2 regions of the Actinoplanes lobatus genome follow, and region 1 is predicted to be linked to the other one. Evidence: riboswitches for the same ligand, from Rfam matches in the RefSeq annotation. Region 1 holds a riboswitch; the other holds the start of a gene.

The links. Region 1 has a riboswitch for cyclic di-AMP ahead of BJ964_RS12250 (coiled-coil domain-containing protein). Riboswitches for the same ligand answer to the same signal wherever they lie in the genome.
Region 2: another riboswitch for cyclic di-AMP. It lies ahead of BJ964_RS18215 (C40 family peptidase); the one in region 1 lies ahead of BJ964_RS12250 (coiled-coil domain-containing protein).

The regions. Positions count from the first base shown of each region.
Region 1 is NZ_JACHNC010000001.1:2,650,949-2,656,791, reverse strand. It holds gene BJ964_RS12260 (TetR/AcrR family transcriptional regulator) at 1-145, opposite strand, end outside; gene BJ964_RS47905 (ABC transporter permease) at 369-1,265, shown strand; gene BJ964_RS12255 (ABC transporter ATP-binding protein) at 1,258-2,028, shown strand; gene BJ964_RS12250 (coiled-coil domain-containing protein) at 2,050-3,084, opposite strand; cyclic di-AMP (ydaO/yuaA leader) riboswitch at 3,083-3,218, opposite strand; cyclic di-AMP (ydaO/yuaA leader) riboswitch at 3,426-3,562, shown strand; gene BJ964_RS12245 (coiled-coil domain-containing protein) at 3,567-4,583, shown strand; gene BJ964_RS12240 (glycoside hydrolase family 65 protein) at 4,638-5,843, opposite strand, start outside.
Region 2 is NZ_JACHNC010000001.1:3,875,330-3,881,172, reverse strand. It holds gene BJ964_RS18235 (peptidoglycan D,D-transpeptidase FtsI family protein) at 1-551, opposite strand, end outside; gene BJ964_RS18230 (hypothetical protein) at 558-1,208, opposite strand; gene rsmH (16S rRNA (cytosine(1402)-N(4))-methyltransferase RsmH) at 1,205-2,299, opposite strand; gene mraZ (division/cell wall cluster transcriptional repressor MraZ) at 2,530-2,961, opposite strand; gene BJ964_RS18215 (C40 family peptidase) at 3,345-4,157, opposite strand; cyclic di-AMP (ydaO/yuaA leader) riboswitch at 4,165-4,361, opposite strand; gene BJ964_RS18210 (Mur ligase family protein) at 4,742-5,843, shown strand, end outside.

The sequences.
Region 1 (5,843 bases):
TGTTGCTCCATCGACGGTAGATCGCCGTCTTGCCGACCCCGGCACGGCGGGCCACTGCCTCGATGGACAACCGGCCGTAACCGACCTCCGCCAGCTCACTCATGACGGCGTTTCGGATCGCCACGGTGATATCGCCTCGGAGCACCGCCGCTCCGGCTGGTGCGCGCTTGATTGTCGCCACACGGTCACTATAGCGCTACGACGTAACGGTTGCGTTCCGCCGTTTGGTCAGCTACCGTCACATCCACGTCGATACGAACCCGTTCCATCGGCATCGGCGGGGGCCTGTCATGCTGCATGCTGTGACCTCGCACCAGGCATCGGATCCCGCCGCGCCCTTCGGGCCGACCAGATCGGAGCACCACCCCATGCCAGAGACGGCGGTCGCCGAGACCGACGCCGGCCTCTCCCTCAAGGAGCTGGCCCGGCGCAACGGCCTGAGCGCGTCCGGACGGCTTCCGAGCCTTCCGGACTACACCCGGCAGCTGTGGGAGTACCGGCACTTCATCCGGGCACACTCCAGCGCGAAGATGACGTCCGCACTGGGCAACACCAAGCTCGGCGCGGTGTGGCAGGTGCTCACCCCGATCATCAACGCGGCTGTCTACTACGTCATCTTCGGTCTGGTCCTCGGCGGCCACCACGAGATGCCGAACTTCATCGCGTACCTCTGCATCGGTGTCTTCGTGTTCCAGTTCACCCAGTCGGTGGTGCAGACCGGGACGAACGCGATCACCGGCAACCTGGGGCTGATCCGCGCGCTGCACTTCCCCCGGGCCAGCCTGCCGCTCTCCGCCTCGCTGGTGGAGATCCGCAACTTCGTGGTGGCGGTGTTCGTCCTGATGGGCATCGTGCTGATCACCGGTGAGCCGATCACCGTCAAGTGGCTGATCGTGGTGCCGGCCCTGATCCTGCAGTCGTTCTTCAACGTCGGCCTGGGCCTGTTCATGGCCCGCTACGGCTCCAAGGTGCGCGACGTCAAGCAGCTCATCCCGTTCATCATGCGGTTCTGGCTGTACGGGTCGGCCGTTCTCTACCCGGTGACGAAGTTCCAGGACCTGCTGAGCGGCTGGCAGCTCCAGGTGGTCGAGGCCAACCCGATGCTGGTCTACATCGAACTGATGCGCCACGCGCTGCTCGATGAGGCCACCCTGGCGAACTCCCCGGCCGTGCTGTGGATCGAGGCGATCGTCTGGACCGTGGTCGTCGGCATCGGCGGCTTCGTTTACTTCTGGCGCGGAGAGAAGGGCTACGGCCGTGGCTGACAACGAGCGGATTCCCACCGTCATCGCCGACGAGGCCCACATCATCTACAAGGTCCACCAGGCCGGTGCGTCCAGTTCCAGCCCGCTGGCCAGCTTCAAGCGCCTGGCCACCCGGAGCAAGAACTCGAACATCCGCGAGGTGCACGCGGTCAAGGGTGTCAGCTTCGTCGCCTACAAGGGCGAGGCGATCGGCCTGATCGGCACCAACGGCTCGGGCAAGTCGACCCTTCTGCGCGCGGTGGCCGGCCTGCTGCCGGTCTCCCGGGGCGCGATCTACGCCTCCGGCCAGCCGTCCCTGCTGGGTGTGAACGCGGCACTGATGAACGAGCTGCCCGGCGACCGCAACGTCGAGCTGGGCTGCCTCGCGATGGGCATGTCGCCGGACGAGGTGAGGGCGAAGAAGGACGAGATCATCGAGTTCTCCGGCATCAACGACAAGGGTGACTTCGCCACCCTGCCGATGCGGACGTACTCCTCGGGCATGTCGGCCCGGCTGCGCTTCTCGATCGCGGCCGCCAAGCAGCACGACGTGCTCCTGATCGACGAGGCGCTGGCCACCGGTGACGCCAAGTTCCGCCGGCGCAGCGAGGCCCGGGTCCGGGAGCTGCGCGCCCAGGCCGGCACGGTGTTCCTGGTGAGCCACAGCGAGCAGTCGATCCGGGACACCTGTGAGCGGTGCATCTGGCTGGAGGCCGGCACGATCCGCGCCGACGGCCCGACCGACGAGGTGATGAAGGAGTACGAGGCCTTCGCCCGCAGGTAGGCCCCGCACTCCCCCGGTGGTTCAGTTGACCGACAGGTGCACGTGGTTGGTGTGGTCGCTGGACGGGTCGCCACCCGCCCCGCTGTACGACTTCCAGCCACTGCTCGGCAGCCAGATCCGGCGGTACCAGATCACGTACAGGACGTCGAGGTCGTCGGCGTTGTTGATGAAGTAGTTCGCCAGGTTGTTGCCGTACGTCTTGTCGGCCCCCGTGGCGTCCCCGCCGAAGGTGCCCTTCTCGGCGGAGAAGTCGCAGGCCCGCCCCTTGGGGTGCTCACCGCTGTTCTGCGTACGCCAGCACTTGGTGAACCGGGTGAAGCCGTCCGCCCGGGCCTGCTTGTAGGCGTGCAGCAGGGTCGCGGTGATGCAGCCGCCGGTGCCGGTCGGGTCGTCCTGGTTGCAGCTCGACCCGCTCGGGCCCGGCTCCGCGTCGGCACTACCGCCGCCGTCGGAGGAGGACGAGGTGTCCGAGCCCTGGTTCGCCGCCTTGAGCGCCGCCTCGGCCTTGGCCTTCTGCTTCGCCATCACGGTGACCTGCTTCTGCTGGTCCTTGATCGCGATGTCGATGGAGTCCTTGGCCTTCTGCCGGTCCTCGCGGGTGGTCTTCAGGCCGTTGATCGCCCGGCTCTGGTCGGCTGCCACGATGGCCAGGGTCTCGGCCCGGCCCAGGAAGCCCTCGGCCGAATCGGCGGCGAGCATGGCCGACATCGGCCCGGCCCGGCCCGCGGTGTACGCCTGCGTGGCGATCAGATCGAGTTGCTCCTGCTGTGGCCCGAGCTCGGTGTCCAGGCGCTTGAGCTCCGAGGTCAGCTTGGTCTGCTGCTCCTTGGAGGTCTTCAGCTTCTTCTTGGCCGCGACGTAGCCGCTGGAGGCCTTCTCGAGTTGTTCGATGAGGGACTTCGATCCGCCCTCGCCGTCGTCCCCGGTGTCTCCGGGGGCGGCGAGCAGCCGGGGGGCCGCGGTGGCCGGCGACGCGACGACGGCCAATCCGCACGCGGCGACGAGCAGCGCCAGCAACGCCGCTAATCGCTGCGCAGTGTTCTGCTGCACAGGCATTTCCTTCCGTCGGCCGCCGGCCGGGTTAGCTGACGGGTTCGGGACGAAGGAAATCCCTACCGCTGGTAGCGGATTCACCCCGGAGATATTGGTTCCCCGGCTCGCCGATGACGGCGATTAGGCGGCGGCCCCCGCGCGGGAACCGCACCGACCATACCCACTCGATCGACAGATCGACAGTTCTCGTACGCACCGCAATTGCCCCGACACGACAGGTGATTGCAATTACGGAATGTGTTTGCGAGGTAACTCTTTTCGCGGTTCCCGGGGTCTGATCCACGGCGATATCTCGGGTAAACTGGCCGCCGGTCCTGCCAGGACGGCACCGCCCCCGAGTTGCCGGCAGGCCGCCGCCCAATCGTCGCGAGACGAACCGGGGAACCAGGTTCACTGGGGTGTATCCGCGCAGTTTGCGGTAGGGATTGCTTCCGTCCCGAACCCGTCAGCTAACTCGGTCGGCGGTGTCACGGAAGGAACTGTTGATGGCAGCAAGTCCCCGCCGGTGGCTGATACTTGCCCTGGCGCCGCTGGTGAGCGCCCTGATGTTCATGGCGCCCGCGACTCCGGCCGCGGCCGAGCCAGGCGGCTCCTCATCCTCCGCACAGGAGGAGGACGAGGACGCAACTCTCAACGACGTGATCGAGTCGACCAACCGGCGCTACGCCTCCGCGAAGTCCGCGGTGACGCAGTCCACCAAGACGCAGGCCAAACTGGCCACACAGATCAAGGCGGCGGAGGCCCGGCGGGACGCACTGATCCCCGAGGTCGACCAGATCGCCAAGCAGCAGTACATGACCGGCAACCTGAGCGCCATGGGCTTCCTGCTCAGGTCCCAGGACTCGGGCGACTTCCTGACCAAGGCGGTCTCCCTCGAAGAGATCAACAAGCTGCACGACGCCAAGCTGCACGAGCTCAACGCGGCGATCACCGAGATCTCGGACAGCAAGGCGCAGCTGGACGCCGAGGTCAAGGCGCAGCAGCAGAACGCCACGGTGATGAAGAAGCAGAAGGACGCGGCCGACAAGGCGTTCCAGCTGGTCGGTGGCAACTCGGTGACCAAGGGCCTCGTGGTGGCGGACTCGCCGGAGGCCGCCCCGGCGCCGCGGAACGGCTCCGGCGGATTCTCCTCGGAGGGTTGCACCGAGGACGACCCGACCACCGGCGGCTGCATCACCAAGCGCACGCTGCACATGTACAAGGAAGTCAAGAAGGCCGGCTTCAGTAATTTCGTCGGCTGTCACCGTGACGGCGGGCCCTTCGAACACCCCAAGGGCCGCGCCTGCGACTGGTCGTTGCAGAAGAGCGGATTCTCGGTCTACGACACCGACAAGGAATTCCGGTACGGCAACAACCTGATGGCGTTCCTGGTCCGTAACGCCGACGAGCTCGGCATCTACTACGTGATCTGGAACAAGATGATCTGGTTCCCGGCCTCGGGCTGGAAGACATACCACGGGGTCAGTGACCACACCGACCACGTGCACGTCTCGATGCTCTGACGGACTTCACGAGAACGGCCCCCGCCCATCCGGGCGGGGGCCGTTTTCATGTGCTCAGTGAACCGCGCGCCGGACCGGAGCGCGGCCGTGCGGCTGGGCCGGTGCCGGGCCCGGCGGCACCGCGGCCGGAATCGGCATGGTGACCGGTCGCACCTGGGTCACCTCGAGCTCCTTGCCGTGGTGGATCAGCGTGAGCCGGGCCTGCCCGCCGCCGTTGCGCAGCGAGTAGGTCACCTCTTCGGAGGTCACGTTGACGCGCAGCCGCAGACCCCGCCAGAGCAGCGAGAACTCCAGACTGTTGATCCGGCTGGGCAGTCGCGGCGCGAAGCTCAGCTGGCCGTTGAAGTCCCGCATGCCGCCGAGGCCGGCGACCAGCGCGATCCAGGAGCCGGCCAGCGACGCCACGTGCACGCCGTCCCGCGCGTTCCGGTGCAGGTCGTGCAGGTCCATCAGGGCGGCCTCGCCCAGATAGTCGTGCGCCAGCTCGAGATGCCCGGTCTCGGCCGCCATGACCGCCTGGATGCAGGCCGACAGCGACGAGTCCCGGACGGTACGGGCGTCGTAGTAGGCGAAGTTGCGCGCCTTCTCCTCCGGGGTGAACGCGTCGCCCCGGATGTACATCGCCATCACCAGGTCGGCCTGCTTGACCACCTGCTTGCGGTACAGGTCGAAGTACGGGTAGTTGAGCAGCAGCGGGTAGCCCTCCGGCGGGGTGCCCTCGAAGTCCCACTCCTGGAGCCGGGTGAAGCCCTCGCACTGCTGGTGGACGCCCAGCTCCTTGTCGTACGGGACGTGCACGGCAGCCGCCGCGTCCCGCCAGGAGGCCGCCTCCTCGTCGTTGACCCCGAAACCGCGGGCCAGGTCCGGGTGCCGCTGGCAGGCGTCGACGGCGGCCATCAGGTTCTGCTGCGCCATCAGGTTGGTGTAGATGTTGTCGTTCACCACGGCGGTGTACTCGTCCGGCCCGGTGACGCCGTCGATGTGGAACCGCCCGTGCCGGTCGTGGTGGCCCAGCGACCGCCACAGCCGCGCCGTCTCCACGAGCAGCTCCAGGCCGACCTCACGCTCGAAGTCGAAGTCCCCGGTGGCCTGCACGTAGCGGCGGACCGCGTCGGCGATGTCGGCGGCGATGTGGAAGCCCGCGGTGCCGGCCGGCCAGTAGCCCGAACACTCCTGGCCGCGGATGGTCCGCCACGGGAAGGCCGCCCCCGACAGCCCGAGCGTCTGCGCCCGTTCCCGGGCCAGGTCCAGCGTCGAGTG
Region 2 (5,843 bases), 1.2 Mb from region 1:
CGGCGGGTGCTGCTGGCGAGCTTCGGCGGCTCCGCCGGGACCGGCTTCGGCCGGTTGGGCACGGTCCGTCGTGGTCCGGCTCCGCCTTTTCCGGTACGGGCATTCCTGGTACGGGTGGACGACTCGCGTTCCCGCCGCTCCGGTTGGCGTTCCCGCGGTTTGTCCGCGGCCCGGGGCTTGTCCGCCTTGCTCTCCCGGGGCTTGCCCGCCTTGCTCTCCCGGGGCTTGTCGGCCTTGCTCTCCCGAGGACTGGGCGGCTGCTCGGCCGGGCGGCCGCGCCCACGGGTCCGCTGGCCGCTCTCGCCCCCGTCGAGCACCTGGAGCGCCGGCCGGAACGGGTCGGCGTTGCGGCCCCCGGTACGTGGCAGGCGCCCCCGCTCGGCCACGGTCCGGCCGCGCGGGGTGTACGCCCGCGCCTCCCCGATGCTGGAGAAGCCGCGCCGGCCCTCCCGGGGGTCGTCGGGCTGCTCGTCGCCCGGCAGGTCACGTGACGAACCGCGCCGGGGCTGCTTGCCCCGGCGCGGTTCCTCGTCCTCGTTTCTCGGCGTCATGCCGGCCTACTCCCCGGCACCCGCGGACGGCGTGCCCGCCCGGTTCAGGTCGTCCGAGGCGGTCACCGACCGGTCGCCCTTGCCCGGCACCGGCGTCCGGACGATGGTGCCCTCCGGCAGCCAGATCACCGCGGGCGCCTCGGCCGGCACCAGACCGAGCCGGCGGGCCGCCGCGGCCAGGTTGCCCGGACCGGACTTCTCGACCAGCTGCCGGTCCAGTTCCTGCTGCCGCTTGTCGAGCGCCACCTTCTCCTTGCGGAGCGCGTCGAGCCGGAAGGACCGCTCCACGGTCTTGGTGTTGATCAGCAGGATGCCGACCACGCCGACGAGGACCACGGCGATCATGGCCGCCGCGAACGTGGCCCGCGGCGCGCGGATCGGCAGTGGCGGCGCGACCCACAGCCGGGCGCGGCCGGTGATCGGCGGCGCGTCGCCGGTCACCTCGATGTTCAGCGCGGTGGCCCCGTCGACCGACGCGGCCGGCTTGTCCGCGCTCCGGCCCCGGATCCCTGACCGGCGCGTGTCGGAACTCCCGGACGACCGGCGTGCCCCCCGCACACCGTTACGCCCGGTCTCGGCATCGCGGCTCACCCCGGCGTTGTCGCGCGGCTGCGCCGATCGGCCCCCCGGCCGCGGCGCTTCGGATCGCTCGCTCATGCTCGTCCCTCCCCCTCTTCCTCGTTCGCCCCCGGGCGTAACCGCCCTCGTCCCCCGCGAGTTGTAGACATCCGGGGCCGTTCGCGGACCGCCCCGGCTGCCTGGTTGTGCTTCTGGCTCTGCTCCTGCTCGTCGATCCGTTCCACGGCGCGCAGCTTCACCGAGGCCGCCCTCGGGTTCTCCGCCACCTCCGCCTCGCTGGGCGGCTCGGACCCACGGGTCAGCAGCCGCAGACTGGGACCGGTCCCGGGCAGTTCGACCGGAAGGTCGACCGGCCCGGTGCTGCGCGACCTCGCGGTGAGAGCGCGCTTGACGATCCTGTCCTCCAACGATTGATAACTCATCACCACAAGACGCCCCTTGGGCGCCAACACGTCCAAAGCAGCAGGAACCGCTCGCTCGAGCACTTCCAGCTCGCCGTTCACCTCAATGCGTAGTGCCTGAAAAGTCCTTTTTGCCGGATTTCCACCCGTTCGCCGCGCGGCGGCCGGGATGGAGTCCTTCACCAGCTCGGCCAGACGGGCGGTCGACGTGATCCGGCCCTTCGCCCGCTCCCGCACGATCGACGAGACGATCCGCGGCGCGAACTTCTCCTCGCCGTACTGCCGCAGGATGCGCACCAGCTCACCCGGCGTGTACTCGTTGACGATCTCCTCGGCGGTCGCCCCGCGGGACTGGTCCATCCGCATGTCCAGTGGGGCGTCCTGCGCGTACGCGAACCCGCGGTCCGCCTCGTCCAGCTGCAACGAGGACACCCCGAGATCGAACAGTCCGCTGTGGATCGCCGGGATCTCCAGCTCCGCGAGAACCCGGGGCAGCTCGTCGTAGACGGCGTGCACCAGGCGTGCACGGTCGCCGAACCGGATGAGGCGGTGCCGTGCGTGCGCCAGCGCCTCGGTGTCCCGGTCGAGCCCGACCAGGACCACGTCCGGAAACCGCTCCAGAACCGCTTCGGCGTGCCCGCCCAGACCCAGCGTGAAATCGACGTGGACGGCGCCCGGCAACTCCAGAGCGGGAGCGAGCAGTTCGATGCAGCGCTCGAGCAGCACCGGCACGTGTGTGCCCCGCGGCTCCCCCATGTCGCCCCCCAAGTTGCCTTACCCGTCCGCGTCTCACCCGGTTGTTCAGTTACTGCCGTTCCGGCCCGGCCCACCTTCCGTACCGCCAGATCCCCATCCGCTCTGTCCCACGCCGGCGAACCGGCTCCGGACGCACGCCTGGCGCCGGGGAAGAGGCGCCAGGAGCGGGAGCGGCTGGAGATCTCGCAGTACGGCGGCAGTGGCGATCCGGGCCGTCGCGGCGGCCCACCGAGTGCCACGCCCTACAGTCCGCCGGGCAGCACCCCCTCCTCGATGCCGGCGAACTCTTCCTCGTTCGCCGAGAGGTAGTCATCCCAGGACTGCTTGTCCCAGATCTCGACCCGGGTGCTCGCGCCGATCACCACCAGATCGCGACCAAGACTGGCATACTCCCGCAAATGGGCAGGAATCGTGACTCTGCCTTGCTTGTCGGGCACCTCGTCATGCGCACTGGCGAAGAACACCCGGCTGTACGCACGGGCCGCCTTGTTCGTCACCGGCGCCGCACGGAGCTGACCGGCGATGCTCTGGAACTCCGGCATCGGGAACACGTAAAGACAGCGTTCCTGCCCCTTCGTGATCACGACACCTCCCGCCAGCTCATCACGGAACTTCGCCGGGAGGATCAGCCGGCCCTTCTCGTCGAGGCGCGGAGTGTGCGTGCCGAGGAACATCGGCCCCCACCCCTTTGCCGTGGCGCCCGCTCCTTCACGGAGGGAGTGGACCGCCTGTCAACTCGGGCCGGCAGGTCCGGCTGCGCTCCTCCGCCCCTGCCACTGCGCCCCACTCTACTCCACTTCCCTCCACCTGCAACCCGAAAGCGATCGCTCGCGAGCCGTTTTCGCGGACGAAAGCCCTGTTCACAGGCGGTGGAGCGGAGTGGAGGGCCAAGCGCATGATCAACCCCGTCCGGTTTCCGACATCGGGCGCTCCGGGTACGAAAACACCCGCCCCGGAGGCCTCGGGGGCGGGTGCGTGGAGGAAAGTGGAGACGCCCGTGGGGTGTGACCCGGACCGGGTCACACCCCACAGCGCTGTTCCTTACTTACTACGGGTCCTACGCGACGAGGCGCCGCACCACATAGTTGTTGTTCCAGATCTTGTGCTTGCCGACCCGGGCCCCGCTGTGCGGCGAGTCGTAGACGTAGCCGTTCCCGGCGTAGATCCCGGCGTGGTAGCCGTACGACCCGTTGCGGAAGATGATCAGGTCGCCGACCTTCTTGTTGCTCCTGGAGACGGACTTGCCGTACTTCTGCTGCGAGTTCGCCTTGTGCGGCAGGCTCTTGCCGGCCGCCTTCTTGTAGACGTACTTCGTGAAGCCCGAGCAGTCGAAGCGCTTCGGGCCGGCCGCACCGAACAGGTACAGCGCGCCCTTGTGCTTCTTGGCCTCGGCCAGGACCTTGGCGCCACTGGCGCGGACCGTGACCTTCATCTTGTTGGTGGCCTGCTGGTTGTACCCGGTCCCGGTGAACAGGGTCCGGACCCACACCGTCTTCGTCGGCTTCGCGGTCAGCGTGACCGCGCCGCCCTTGACGGTGTCGGTGTCCCAGGTACGCCAGGCGCCGTTGCTCCAGCCCTGGAGACGGACCGTGCCCTTGGCGACCTGGCCGGTGGCCGGGTCGATCACCTTGGCGGTGACCTTGAGGGTGGAGCCCCACGCCAGGCTGCGGGTGCTGGCCTTCGTGGCGATCTGGGGCGTGATCTTCGCGGCTGCCGCACTCGCGGTGACCGGGGCGACGGTGGCGGTCACGGCCGCCGCCGGCGATGCGGCGACCAACTGGCCGGCGCAGAGGCAGAGCCCCAGGGACAGTGCGACGGTACCGGTGCCGACGGACGTGCGACGACGCCGGCGCGAACTGAGTTCGTGCACGGTAGAGAAATCCCTCCGGCACGCCTGCGAGGTTAGCTGTCGGGTTCGGGCGGGAAGGCATGCCCGGCCGCGGGTGGGTGCGGCTTCACCCCAAGGTCGCTCCCGGATGCGTCACCCGTGGAAGCCGGGCGTCGCGGGAGAGACCGGATATGGGTCCCCCGTCCCTGCCCCCGATTGCCTTGTTTTGGTCTGGCCAACTGCGGTGTCGCACCGTCCGGTCCGGGGCAGGGCTCGGCGTGAACCGGTCCGGTGCGGCCGGCGGGCGGTGTGCCGCCGGCGAGTCCTTGCTACCCGAATTCGGCCATGATCGTCAGCGGCGCATTGATCACTCTCCGTGTTTGGCACATTTGTCGCTGTCCAATTTGTTATCTCCGCGAGACAAATGCCGCCACACAGGGTGTTGGAACAGTGACGCTTGGTCGACGGTTACGGGTGAATCAGGACACAGAAAAAGTCCGTCACCCAGTTGGGAGCACGTCCGAATCGTCCGGACCTCGCAAAAGCCGAAGTGGTCGGTGATCTTGACCGTCTGGCAACTCGACGTAACCTTCGCGTCCGGTACCCTCGCTGGCGTGACGGACGGAATGCCTCTCATCGCCAAGGTCGCGACCTCCGTGTCGAAGACCGCGGCCGCGCTCTCCAGGGCCGCCGGTCGCGGCGACGGCTCGGTGATCGGTGGCTGGATCGGTCTGAAGATCGACCCCGATCTCCTCGCCCACCTCGCCTCGGGCCGCGCCGTCGCGCTGGTCTCCGGCACCAACGGCAAGACCACCACGACCCGGCTCACCGCGGCCGCCGTCGGTGTGCTCGGCCGGGTCGCCACCAACTCGTTCGGCGCCAACATGCCGACCGGCCACACCTCGGCGCTGGCGAAGGAGGGGCACACCCCGTTCGCCGTGCTGGAGGTGGACGAGCACTACCTGCCCCAGGTCATCGACCAGACCCGGCCCAAGGTGGTGGCCCTGCTCAACCTCTCCCGCGACCAGCTCGACCGGGCGAAGGAGGTGGCCATGATGGCGCAGCTGTGGAAGACCACGCTGGCCGGTCACCCCGACATCCGGGTGGTCGCCAACGCCGACGACCCGATGGTGGTGTGGGCGGCCAGCAGCAGCCCGCAGACCACCTGGTTCAGCGCCGGCCAGCGCTGGCACGACGACTCGTTCGTCTGCCCGGAGAGCGGCCACCCGATCGAGCGGTCCGGCGGCGACTGGTGGTGCACCGGCTGCCCGCTGCGCCGCCCGCGCCCGCAGTGGGTGGTCGAGGACGAGGGCGTGATCGACCCCCGCGGCGACTGGCATCTGGTGAAGCTCCAGCTGCCCGGCCGGGTGAACATCGGTAACGCCGCCACCGCGCTGGCCGTGGCCGGCGAGTTCGGGGTCCGCCCGATCGAGGCGCTCCCCCGGCTCTCCCGGGTGGCGTCGATCGCCGGGCGGTACGCCCAGGTCGACCGTGACGGTCGCAACATCCGCTTGTTGCTGGCGAAGAACCCGGCAAGCTGGTTGGAGGCCTTCGACATGGCCGACCAGGCGCCGACACTGCTCTCCATCAACGCCCGCGACCCCGACGGCCTGGACACGTCGTGGCTCTACGACGTCGACTTCTCGCCGCTGCGCGACCGGCCGGTGCTGATCACCGGTGACCGGGCGTTCGACCTGGCGGTCCGCCTCCAGGTGAACCACGTGCCCT